Candidatus Pseudothioglobus singularis PS1: one gene and its partner. The protein of the gene in region 1 binds, or shares a complex with, the protein of each later gene. Links are inferred from orthologs where the notes say so. Each region holds a gene or a part of one and is shown on either strand. Other genes may lie near its edges.

The links. The genes of interacting proteins can lie anywhere in the genome.
Region 2: the proteins of mrdA (region 1) and rodA are in contact, whole or in part, in a crystal structure (PDB 6PL5), measured with the Thermus thermophilus proteins. The link is inferred for Candidatus Pseudothioglobus singularis PS1 from one-to-one orthologs. Residues at the interface, in WP_223903432.1 of Thermus thermophilus: Arg4, Ile5, His6, Leu8, Ala9, Phe12, Ala15, Leu16, Leu19, Gly20, Arg22, Ala23, Trp24, Leu26, Gln27, Val28, Tyr31, Tyr34, Leu36, Leu43, Thr45, Asp47, Lys156, Gln157, Gly158, Ser160, Val184, Leu201, Glu202; in WP_223903423.1 of Thermus thermophilus: Phe161, Val165, Phe168, Val169, Leu172, Pro198, Tyr199, Glu202, Tyr211, Arg212, Asp213, Gln220, Val221, Gln223, Ser224, Ile226, Ala227, Ile228, Gly229, Ser230, Gly266, Phe267, Val270, Leu274, Tyr277, Gly278, Leu281, Phe285, Leu289, Arg297.

What each region holds. Positions count from the first base shown.
Region 1 is NZ_CP006911.1:455,447-461,595, forward strand. Bases 1,906-4,902 are described here. They hold mrdA (penicillin-binding protein 2), read right to left. Parts: upstream 4,331-4,902; coding sequence 2,480-4,330; downstream 1,906-2,479. Other genes in these bases: tgt (tRNA guanosine(34) transglycosylase Tgt), read left to right, coding at 1,906-2,471; mreD (rod shape-determining protein MreD), read right to left, coding at 4,344-4,811; mreC (rod shape-determining protein MreC), read right to left, coding at 4,804-4,902. Also shown: recombinase RecA, read left to right, coding at 1-940; W908_RS02295 (regulatory protein RecX), read left to right, coding at 915-1,340; more of tgt, read left to right, coding at 1,359-1,905; more of mreC, read right to left, coding at 4,903-5,607; W908_RS02320 (rod shape-determining protein), read right to left, coding at 5,633-6,149. UniProt on the Escherichia coli protein: Catalyzes cross-linking of the peptidoglycan cell wall. Responsible for the determination of the rod shape of the cell. Is probably required for lateral peptidoglycan synthesis and maintenance of the correct diameter during lateral and centripetal growth.
Region 2 is NZ_CP006911.1:741,328-744,193, reverse strand. It holds rodA (rod shape-determining protein RodA), read left to right. Parts: upstream 1-798; coding sequence 799-1,935; downstream 1,936-2,866. Other genes in the region: W908_RS03795 (D-alanyl-D-alanine carboxypeptidase family protein), read left to right, coding at 2,019-2,866; W908_RS03805 (Mth938-like domain-containing protein), read left to right, coding at 440-802; gltX (glutamate--tRNA ligase), read right to left, coding at 1-291. UniProt on the Escherichia coli protein: Peptidoglycan polymerase that is essential for cell wall elongation. Also required for the maintenance of the rod cell shape. Functions probably in conjunction with the penicillin-binding protein 2 (mrdA).

The DNA of each region.
Region 1 (6,149 bases):
TCTTGGCGATGAGGAAGCTAGAACTGATATTGAGGCTGTATCAACTGGAAGTTTAAGTCTTGATATAGCGCTTGGAATCGGTGGCCTCCCTAGAGGTCGGGTTGTAGAGATTTATGGTCCAGAGTCGTCCGGAAAAACAACAATGACATTACATGTTATTGCAGAAATGCAAAAACTGGGGGGAACAGCAGCATTTATTGATGCAGAACATGCTTTAGATCCTTCATATGCGAGGAAACTGGGTGTTAACACTGATGATCTTCTCATTTCTCAGCCTGATACTGGGGAGCAGGCTCTAGAAATTACGGATATGCTTGTCAGGTCAGGTAGTGTAGACATTGTAGTTGTTGATTCAGTTGCTGCATTGACACCTAAGGCTGAAATTGAGGGTGAAATGGGAGCCTCTCATATGGGTTTGCAAGCAAGGCTGATGTCACAGGCATTAAGAAAACTGACATCAAACATTAAAAGAACTAACACGATGGTGATCTTTATTAATCAGCTTCGCATGAAAATTGGAGTCATGTTTGGCAATCCTGAGACCACTACTGGTGGAAACGCGCTCAAGTTTTACGCTTCAGTGAGGTTGGATATTCGAAGAATTGGAGCCATAAAGAAAGGTGATGAAATCCTTGGTAATGAAACCCGAGTCAAGGTTCTCAAAAATAAAGTTGCCCCTCCTTTTAAGAAGGCAGAATTTCAAATTTTATATAATCAAGGAATATCTCGAGAAAGTGAGATTATTGATTTAGGAGTAGAACTTGGATTTGTTGAGAAAGCAGGTGCGTGGTATAGCGTCGATGGTGAGAGAATTGGCCAGGGTAAAGACAATGCTCGTGAGTACCTCAAAGAACATACAGATATGAGTCAAGGGCTTGAAATAAAAATTCGTGAAAAATTGATGAGTAGCGATCATGACGACTCCGAATCATCAGATTAGATGCTACTCTGCTGCATTAAAAATGTTGATGAGGCGTGAGCACTCTAAATTAGAATTATTTAATAAACTTCAACTTAAGGGCTATGATGATGAAATCATTGATAGTGCTATTACTCAATTAGTTGAACAAAATTACCAGAGTGATGAACGTTTTGCTGAAGCCTTTATTCTGATGCGCTTTAACCAGGGCAAGGGGCCAGTCAGAATTGCCTCAGAGCTAAAATTAAGGGGCATCAGTAGTTTTAATCTTTCTGATTTTGATTGGTTTAAATCTGCTAAAGAGATAAGGAAAAAAAAATTTGGAGATATCGTCTCCTTAGACTTTAAAGAGCAGGCAAAACAAAAGCGATTTCTGCAATCAAGAGGTTTTAACCTCGACCAAATAAATCAATCATTTTAAAAATCTAATAATAGACTAATTCCATCAATGAAATTTGAACTCATAAATACAAATGACAAGGCGCGCCTTGGAAGGCTTACTTTTGATCGAGGTGAAGTCAATACCCCTACTTTCATGCCCGTAGGTACTTATGGAGCAGTTAAGGCGATGACAGTTGAGGAAGTGAGGGGACTAGGCGCTGAAATTATACTAGGTAATACTTTTCATTTGTCTATTACCCCTTCAACAGAGGTCATCGAGGCTCACGGGGATCTTCATAATTTTATGAATTGGCAAGGTCCAATATTAACTGATTCAGGCGGTTTTCAGGTTTTTAGTTTAGGGAAAATGCGAAAAATAACTGAAGAGGGTGTTGCATTTCGCTCACCTAAGGATGGGTCATCAATTTTTATGGGGCCAGAAGAGTCAATGCAAATACAGCATAAGCTTGGCTCAGATATTGTCATGATATTTGATGACTGTACTGCTTACCCGGCAGAGAAAAAAGTTGTTGATCAGTCTATGCAGCTCTCTTTAAGATGGGCAAAGCGCTCATTGAACGAACACAAAAGATTAGATAATAAAAATGCTCTTTTTGGGATTGTCCAAGGTGGAATGCATAGAGAGCTTCGAATTCATTCTGCAGAGTCTTTAATTGAAATGGACTTTAATGGTTACGCCATAGGTGGTCTTTCAGTTGGAGAGCCCAAAGAAGAAATGATGGAGGTCCTGAGTTATCTTCCAGATCATATGCCTAAAGATAAACCTAGATATCTAATGGGGGTTGGCACCCCACTAGACTTAGTAGAAGGAGTAGCGTCAGGTGTGGATATGTTTGACTGCGTCATGCCATCTCGCAATGCTAGAAACGGATACCTATTTACCTCTGAGGGCGTCGTAAAAATTCGTAATGCAAAATACAAAAAAGATACTGGCCCACTAGATCCAAATTGCACTTGTTCGACTTGTAGCAATTACTCTAGGTCATATCTTCATCACCTCCAAAAAACTAATGAAATTTTAGGTTCCCGCTTAAATACACTTCACAACCTTTTTTATTATCAAGAATTAATGCAATCCATAAGGAGTGCAATTCAAGCAAATACATTCTCTACCTTTAGGAAAAGTTTCTTAGCCTCTCAAGAAACTTAACTAGCTTGCTAAAGCTTTTCAGAGTCAACAGGATTCCTTATAAAATATTCATCTAGAAGCGCCCTGGCTAATGGTGCAGCTTTTGAGCTACCACTGCCAGCATTTTCAACAATAATTGCTATCGCCACTTTTGGGTTTTCTATTGGCGCGTAGCCAGTAAATAGAGCATGATCTCTTAATTTTTCATCAATATTATCGGCAATATATTTTTCCTCAGGGTCTAGGCCAAAGACTTGTGCTGTTCCTGTTTTTCCAGCCAGGGTGTAGCTTAGTTTATTGTTTAATCTCTTTGCTGTTCCTAGTTTGCCATAAACGGTCTGTCTCATCGCCTTTTCAATTAAATCCCAGTTGCTTATATCTTTGATAGGTATCTGCTTTGATTGGACCTGTGATTCAAGGTAAGACTCTCCATTTTTAGATTGAGTATGCATGAGAACTCTTGGCGTATAAAGCTGCCCCTTGTTTGCTATTGCCCCTGTTGCCAATGCTAACTGCATTGGACTTGCAGTCATAAATCCTTGACCTATTCCGGTGATGAGGGTCTCACCCCTATACCATGGCTCATCTTTGTTGATTTTTTTCCATTCTCTTGATGGTAGAATACCACCTAACTCACCTGGAATATCAATACCTGTTTTCTTGCCGAATTGAAAGAGAGAAAGGCTCTCATGAATTTGGTCAATTCCCATTTTATAAGCCAAGTCATAAAAAAAGACATCACAAGATTGAGCAATTGCCTCAATAGTGTCAACACTGCCATGACCAGTTCGCTTCCAATCATTAAATTTTCTAGAATAATTAGAGAGCTTATAAAAACCTGGGCAAAAAGTTGTATGCTTTATGGTTATATTTTTTTGTTCAAGTCCTGCAAGCGCTACCATTGGTTTAATGGTTGACCCAGGAGGATATAGCCCCTTAGTACTCCTATCAAAAAGAGGCAGATCTTCATTATTTTTAAGCTCATCATACTGCTTAACTGATATTCCATCGACAAACCAATTAGGATCAAAAGAGGGGGTGCTAACTAAGCTAATCACTGAGCCATCTGTAACATCAATAAGCGCAATAACACCTCTAGTGTCGCCTAAAAGGGATTCTGCTTTTATTTGTAAATCGATATCAATATTCAGATAGATGTCTTGACCAGGGATAGAAGGATCAATGACTTTTGAGTCTACAACTCTTCCTGCAACATTTCTTTCAATCTGTTTAATACCTGATCTTCCATGAAGTAAGTTTTCATATTGCCTTTCAATACCAATCTTCCCTACAAAACTTGTACCAGCATAATTTTTCTTGTCATATTTACTTTTATCTTCCTTACTCATAGCAGCAACATAACCAATAAGGTGTGAGCTAGAGGCGCCATAGGGATAAACGCGATGAAAGTAGGGCTCAATTTCAACACCTGGCATTTGGTTATTAACCAGAAATGATGAGGCTTCAGATTCAGGAAGATTAAACTTGATTGGAATGTTATGAAATTTTTTAAAGCGATTTAAATTTTTATTAAACTTTTCAATATCAATTGCATCAATGTAATCATTGATTTCTAGTTCAACAAGAGTGTCATTTAAATTAGTGACTTTCTCAGGAGTTATGGTCAATCTATAACCAAATTCATTCGTCGCTAAAACCTTTCCATTACGATCTAAGATATCACCCCTTATAGGCGTAATAGGAAGATTTTGCATTTGGTTTCCGAGTGCTTCTTCAACATAAAAATCATGCTTTGTTATTTGAAGATTAAAGAGCCTCAGTGTCAAAATTAAAGTCATTGAAAGCATAATGACTACAGAGAAAATAACTCTAGATCTGAATACTTTTTTTTCGCGCTTTAAATTCCCAATTTTATCCATAGCAAAAACTCAATTATTGCTTTAGTTTTGCCAACAAAAAGCGAACAACTGGCCACATCAAGGCGCCTGTAAATGGTACAAATAAGATGAGCCATTGGATTTGAAGACCTTGAACGACTAGATGCGTCATTAAAAATAATACGAGATAAATGAGTGAAGCAATAAACACATAGACCTGCTGGGTTGTCAAATTGGATACAAAAAAAGACTTCTTTACACTTAATATGAATGCAGAACTAACGATAAGCGCAAGTGCATTCTGTCCCAAGATAGCTCCTTGAAGAACATCTAAGAGTAAACCAAGTATCAACGCCGCACTGAAGATTCCATTACTATCAGAGTAAATCAGCCAGTAAATAAAAAACATTAATAACCAAAATGGTGAAATCAACTCAAGAATAATAGGCAGAGATATAGATCCTAAAATAAAAGCCAGAATCGTTACTTTTAGTAAGAGAAGGAGCTGTGTTTGATTAATCATTTTTATCCTTAACGATAAGAACTAATTCTAATTGATTCATATTTTGAGTGGGGTCAATAGAAACCCTCATAAACGATGAGTTAGGAGATTCATCAACTGATTTCACTCTTCCAACGGAATAGCCAGACGGATAAGAATTTCCAATACCACTGGTTACAAATATATCTCCAATCTTAATATCAGACTCTAGAGGAATAAATTCAACGACCATACCCTTTTCATTTGAGGCCAAGCCTTTCGTGATACCCCGCGCACCTGTTCTTGAGTTTTTTACAGGTATATGAAGGGTTGGGTCAGATAAGAGTTTTACGGTCGCAAATAAAGCCGTAACTTCTGTAACCTGACCGACAACTCCATCAGAGCCGATAACCAGGTCTGAGAGAGTAACAGCATCATTGAGACCTTTATTAATGATGATTTGCTTTGAGAGTCTTGACTGAGTGACTGATTTAATTCTTGCTAGCATGACGTTATGATCAGGAATCAAGTAGCTTGATTCAAGAAGTTTAGATATTTTTTGATTTTCTAAAGCTAAATTATTGTAGGTCTGAAGCTTAGCTTTAAGTTCAATCAGTTGCCCTTCAAGATAGTCATTTTGGGAGACAAGCAATTCATTTTCTGTGCCTTTGTCATTGACCCAATCAATAACATGGCCGGGTAAGTCAACAATGACATAAATTGGACTGAGAAGTGTAAGTGTAAAACGCTTAAAGTTATCTAGATATGAGAATCTAGCATCCAGAAAGATAAGAATTATAGAGAGCAATACAGGAACAAAAAGTTTTAAAAGTCGCATTATTAAGATCTCGACTTATGTTGAATCACTCTGCTGCCAAGAACCCCATATCATGTTGATTAATCATTTCTAGGGCTATTCCACCACCTCTAGCAACACAAGTGAGAGGATCATCTGCAATAGTGACCGGTAAATTTGTTTGACTGTGAATGAGTTTATCAAGTCCCTCAAGAAGGGCACCTCCACCCGTAATAACTAATCCATTTTGAGCAATATCAGATGATAATTCAGGCGGCGTTTGTTCTAACGCTGTCCTTAAAGCTGCAATAATCATTCCCAAAGGTTCGCTAAGAGCCTCTAGGATTTCAGAGTTTGTGACTTCAAAACTAACTGGGAGTCCAGTTGAAACAGCGCGTCCTCTAAATTCGTTTTTTCTAATAATTTTTGATTCAAAAGCGCTACCTACTTCTTCTTTAATCTGCTCAGCTGTAGCCTCACCAATAATAATTCCATGAACCCTTCTGACAAACTTTACAATGGTATCGTCAAAAACGTCCCCACCCACCCTGAGTGAGTCAGAATATACAATTCCATTAAGTGAA
Region 2 (2,866 bases), 280 kb from region 1 along the record:
ATCACAATAATAGGCCTTGCCATTTGAAAGGAGTTCGTTAATGACCTCATTGTAGCGCTCAGTTCTATCACTTTGATAGATTGGGCCTTCGTCATAGTCAAGACCCAGCCACTCCATTCCATCTAAAATGGCGTCTACAGAAGTCTGAGTTGATCGCTCTTGATCAGTATCTTCTATTCTCAGTAAGAACTTACTGCTTGTTTTTTTAGCCCAAAGCCATGCAAAAAGAGCAGTTCTGGCGCCGCCAATATGCAAATAACCTGTTGGTGAAGGTGCAAATCTCGATTTCATTAATTACTCTTTAAAAAACAATAGAAGTAGCTTTTGAACATTATAAAAATAAATTGATTGTTATTGATCCCTTCAAACAAATCAAAATGTTAAGTTAATTTTACACTGTTATAATATTCCTCCAACACCCAAATATACTTGCAAATTAATGGAATTCACTCAGCAAAACGCGAATACAAATACCATTATTTCAGTTGACGAATCCTCAATAACAATCTCACATTCCAAATTAAATAGGCCGTGCTTTGTTTCAGCTAATAAAGCTAGTGAAGTTTCAATCAAAAATTTAGGGGATATAGGAATAGAATTTTTATTTCCACTAGTTGTAAAAGACCCCATTGATCTATTAATTATTGGTACAGGAAATTCGCCAAAATTTCTCTCTCCTAAGCAGCAAATTGAACTCTCTGAATTTGGCCTTGGTGTTGAATGCATGAATAATTCATCGGCATGTTCAAGCTTCAACCTGCTCTTAGGAGATCTTAGGAAAGTTGGTTTATTGCTTTTATGATTGCTTTTTTATTAAAAAAGTTAGTCATCTTTTATAAATTCTTCAAAATTGACACGCCTCTTCTTATTCTTCTTATACTTCTATCATCTTTTGGGTTATTGATACTATATAGTAGCTCGGGAGGCTCTCTAAGCCTTGTCTATAGGCAGATGGTCCATCTTGGCCTTGCCACCTCTGTAATGCTTGTAATTGCTCAAATTCCGCCTATCATCATGCTAAGGTTTGCTCCCATATTAATGCTTTTGGGCATTTTTCTACTAATACTTGTTCTATTTTTTGGAAGCTCAGGAGGTGGCGCCCAGCGCTGGCTCGACCTTGGATTTGTTCGGTTTCAACCCTCTGAGCTAATGAAGATTATTGTTCCAATGACTATTGCAGCGATACTGAGTGAAAAAACGCTGCCTCCAAGGGCATTCCCAGTCATTATTTCATTCATAACAATCGTAACTGTTGTGCTATTGATTGCAAGACAGCCTGACCTTGGAACCTCTTTATTAATTGGCGCTTCAGGGGTGTATGTATTATTCTTCTCTGGGTTTAGAGTGATGCTAGTTAAAAATATTTGGCTCAACCTCGTTATTTTATCAAGCGCTCTTACAGGGTCACTCTATTTTGCGTGGAATTACCTGTTGATTGCTTATCAAAAAAGAAGAATTCTCACTCTGTTTAATCCTGAATCAGATCCACTTGGATCGGGTTATCACATCATTCAATCAAAAATTGCTATTGGCTCAGGCGGCTTTACAGGTAAAGGAATTGTGAGGGGCTCTCAGTCTCAACTTGATTTTGTACCTGAACAGTCCACCGACTTTATTTTCTCTGTTTTAGCCGAAGAACTTGGGTTCCTAGGGTTCATATTATTGATCCTAATCTATGCGCTTATTATTTACCGATGCATGAGTTTATCTCTTAGCTGCGAAGACAACTTCTCCAGACTTCTCGGGGCGAGCCTGACCTTCGTATTTTTTACCTATATTTTTGTGAATATAGGTATGGTATCTGGCCTCTTACCTGTTGTTGGAGTTCCATTACCTTTAGTGAGCTATGGCGGCTCATCTTTGATTACTCTTATGGCGAGTTTTGGAATTATTATGTCGATTCATAAACATAAAAGTCCAAGATATTTACAGTAACTCGTTATAATCAAATTGTTGAATACAATTACTTAAATTAGTTAACCTCTTCAATCAATCAAATACTGGGCAAATACAATCTCATGAAATCAAATATCTTCACATTTTTAAAATCTTTCTTTTTAATATTAATATTTTCAAATGTCATTGCCGAGGAGCCCCGTTTTTACATTCCTGACTCCCCTCCAATCGCAGCTAAGTCTTATGTTTTGATGGATCATAACTCTGGCAAAATTCTTGCGGGTGAAAATGAAAATGAAAGAAGATCTCCTGCCAGTTTGACTAAAATAATGACCTCTTATGTAATCTTCAAACGAATAAAAGAAGACTTTATTTCTCTTGATGATGAGGTCAAGATAAGTGAAAAAGCATGGAAAACGGGGGGCTCAAGAAGCTTTATTGAAGTCGGTAAAATGATCAAGCTTGAAGACCTGCTTATGGGTATGATTATTCAATCAGGCAACGACGCCTCAGTTGCTCTCGCAGAGCATGTAGCTGGCTCTGAGGGCACCTTTGTTTTATTTATGAATGATTATGCTCAAGAAATTGGCATGACAGACTCGCGCTTTGAAAATTCCTCAGGTTTACCTCACAAAGACCAGTATACAACAGCTAAGGATATGGCCCTCTTATCTTCAGCAATCATTAAAGAATTCCCTGATTTTTATGAATGGTATGGCCAAAAAGAATTCACCTATAACAACATTAAACAAATTAACCGCAACAAGTTATTGTTCACGGACAGTACCGTCGATGGTTTAAAAACGGGCTGGACTGAGAAGGCGGGATACTGTCTTGTTACCAGTGCAAATCGCGTCGATATGAGGCTTATTTCAGTTGTACTAGGCTCTGCAAGCCCTGCCATCAGAACAGCTGAAACTGAGAAGCTGCTTGACTATGGTTTTCGCTTCTTTGAAACGCAATCAGTAAA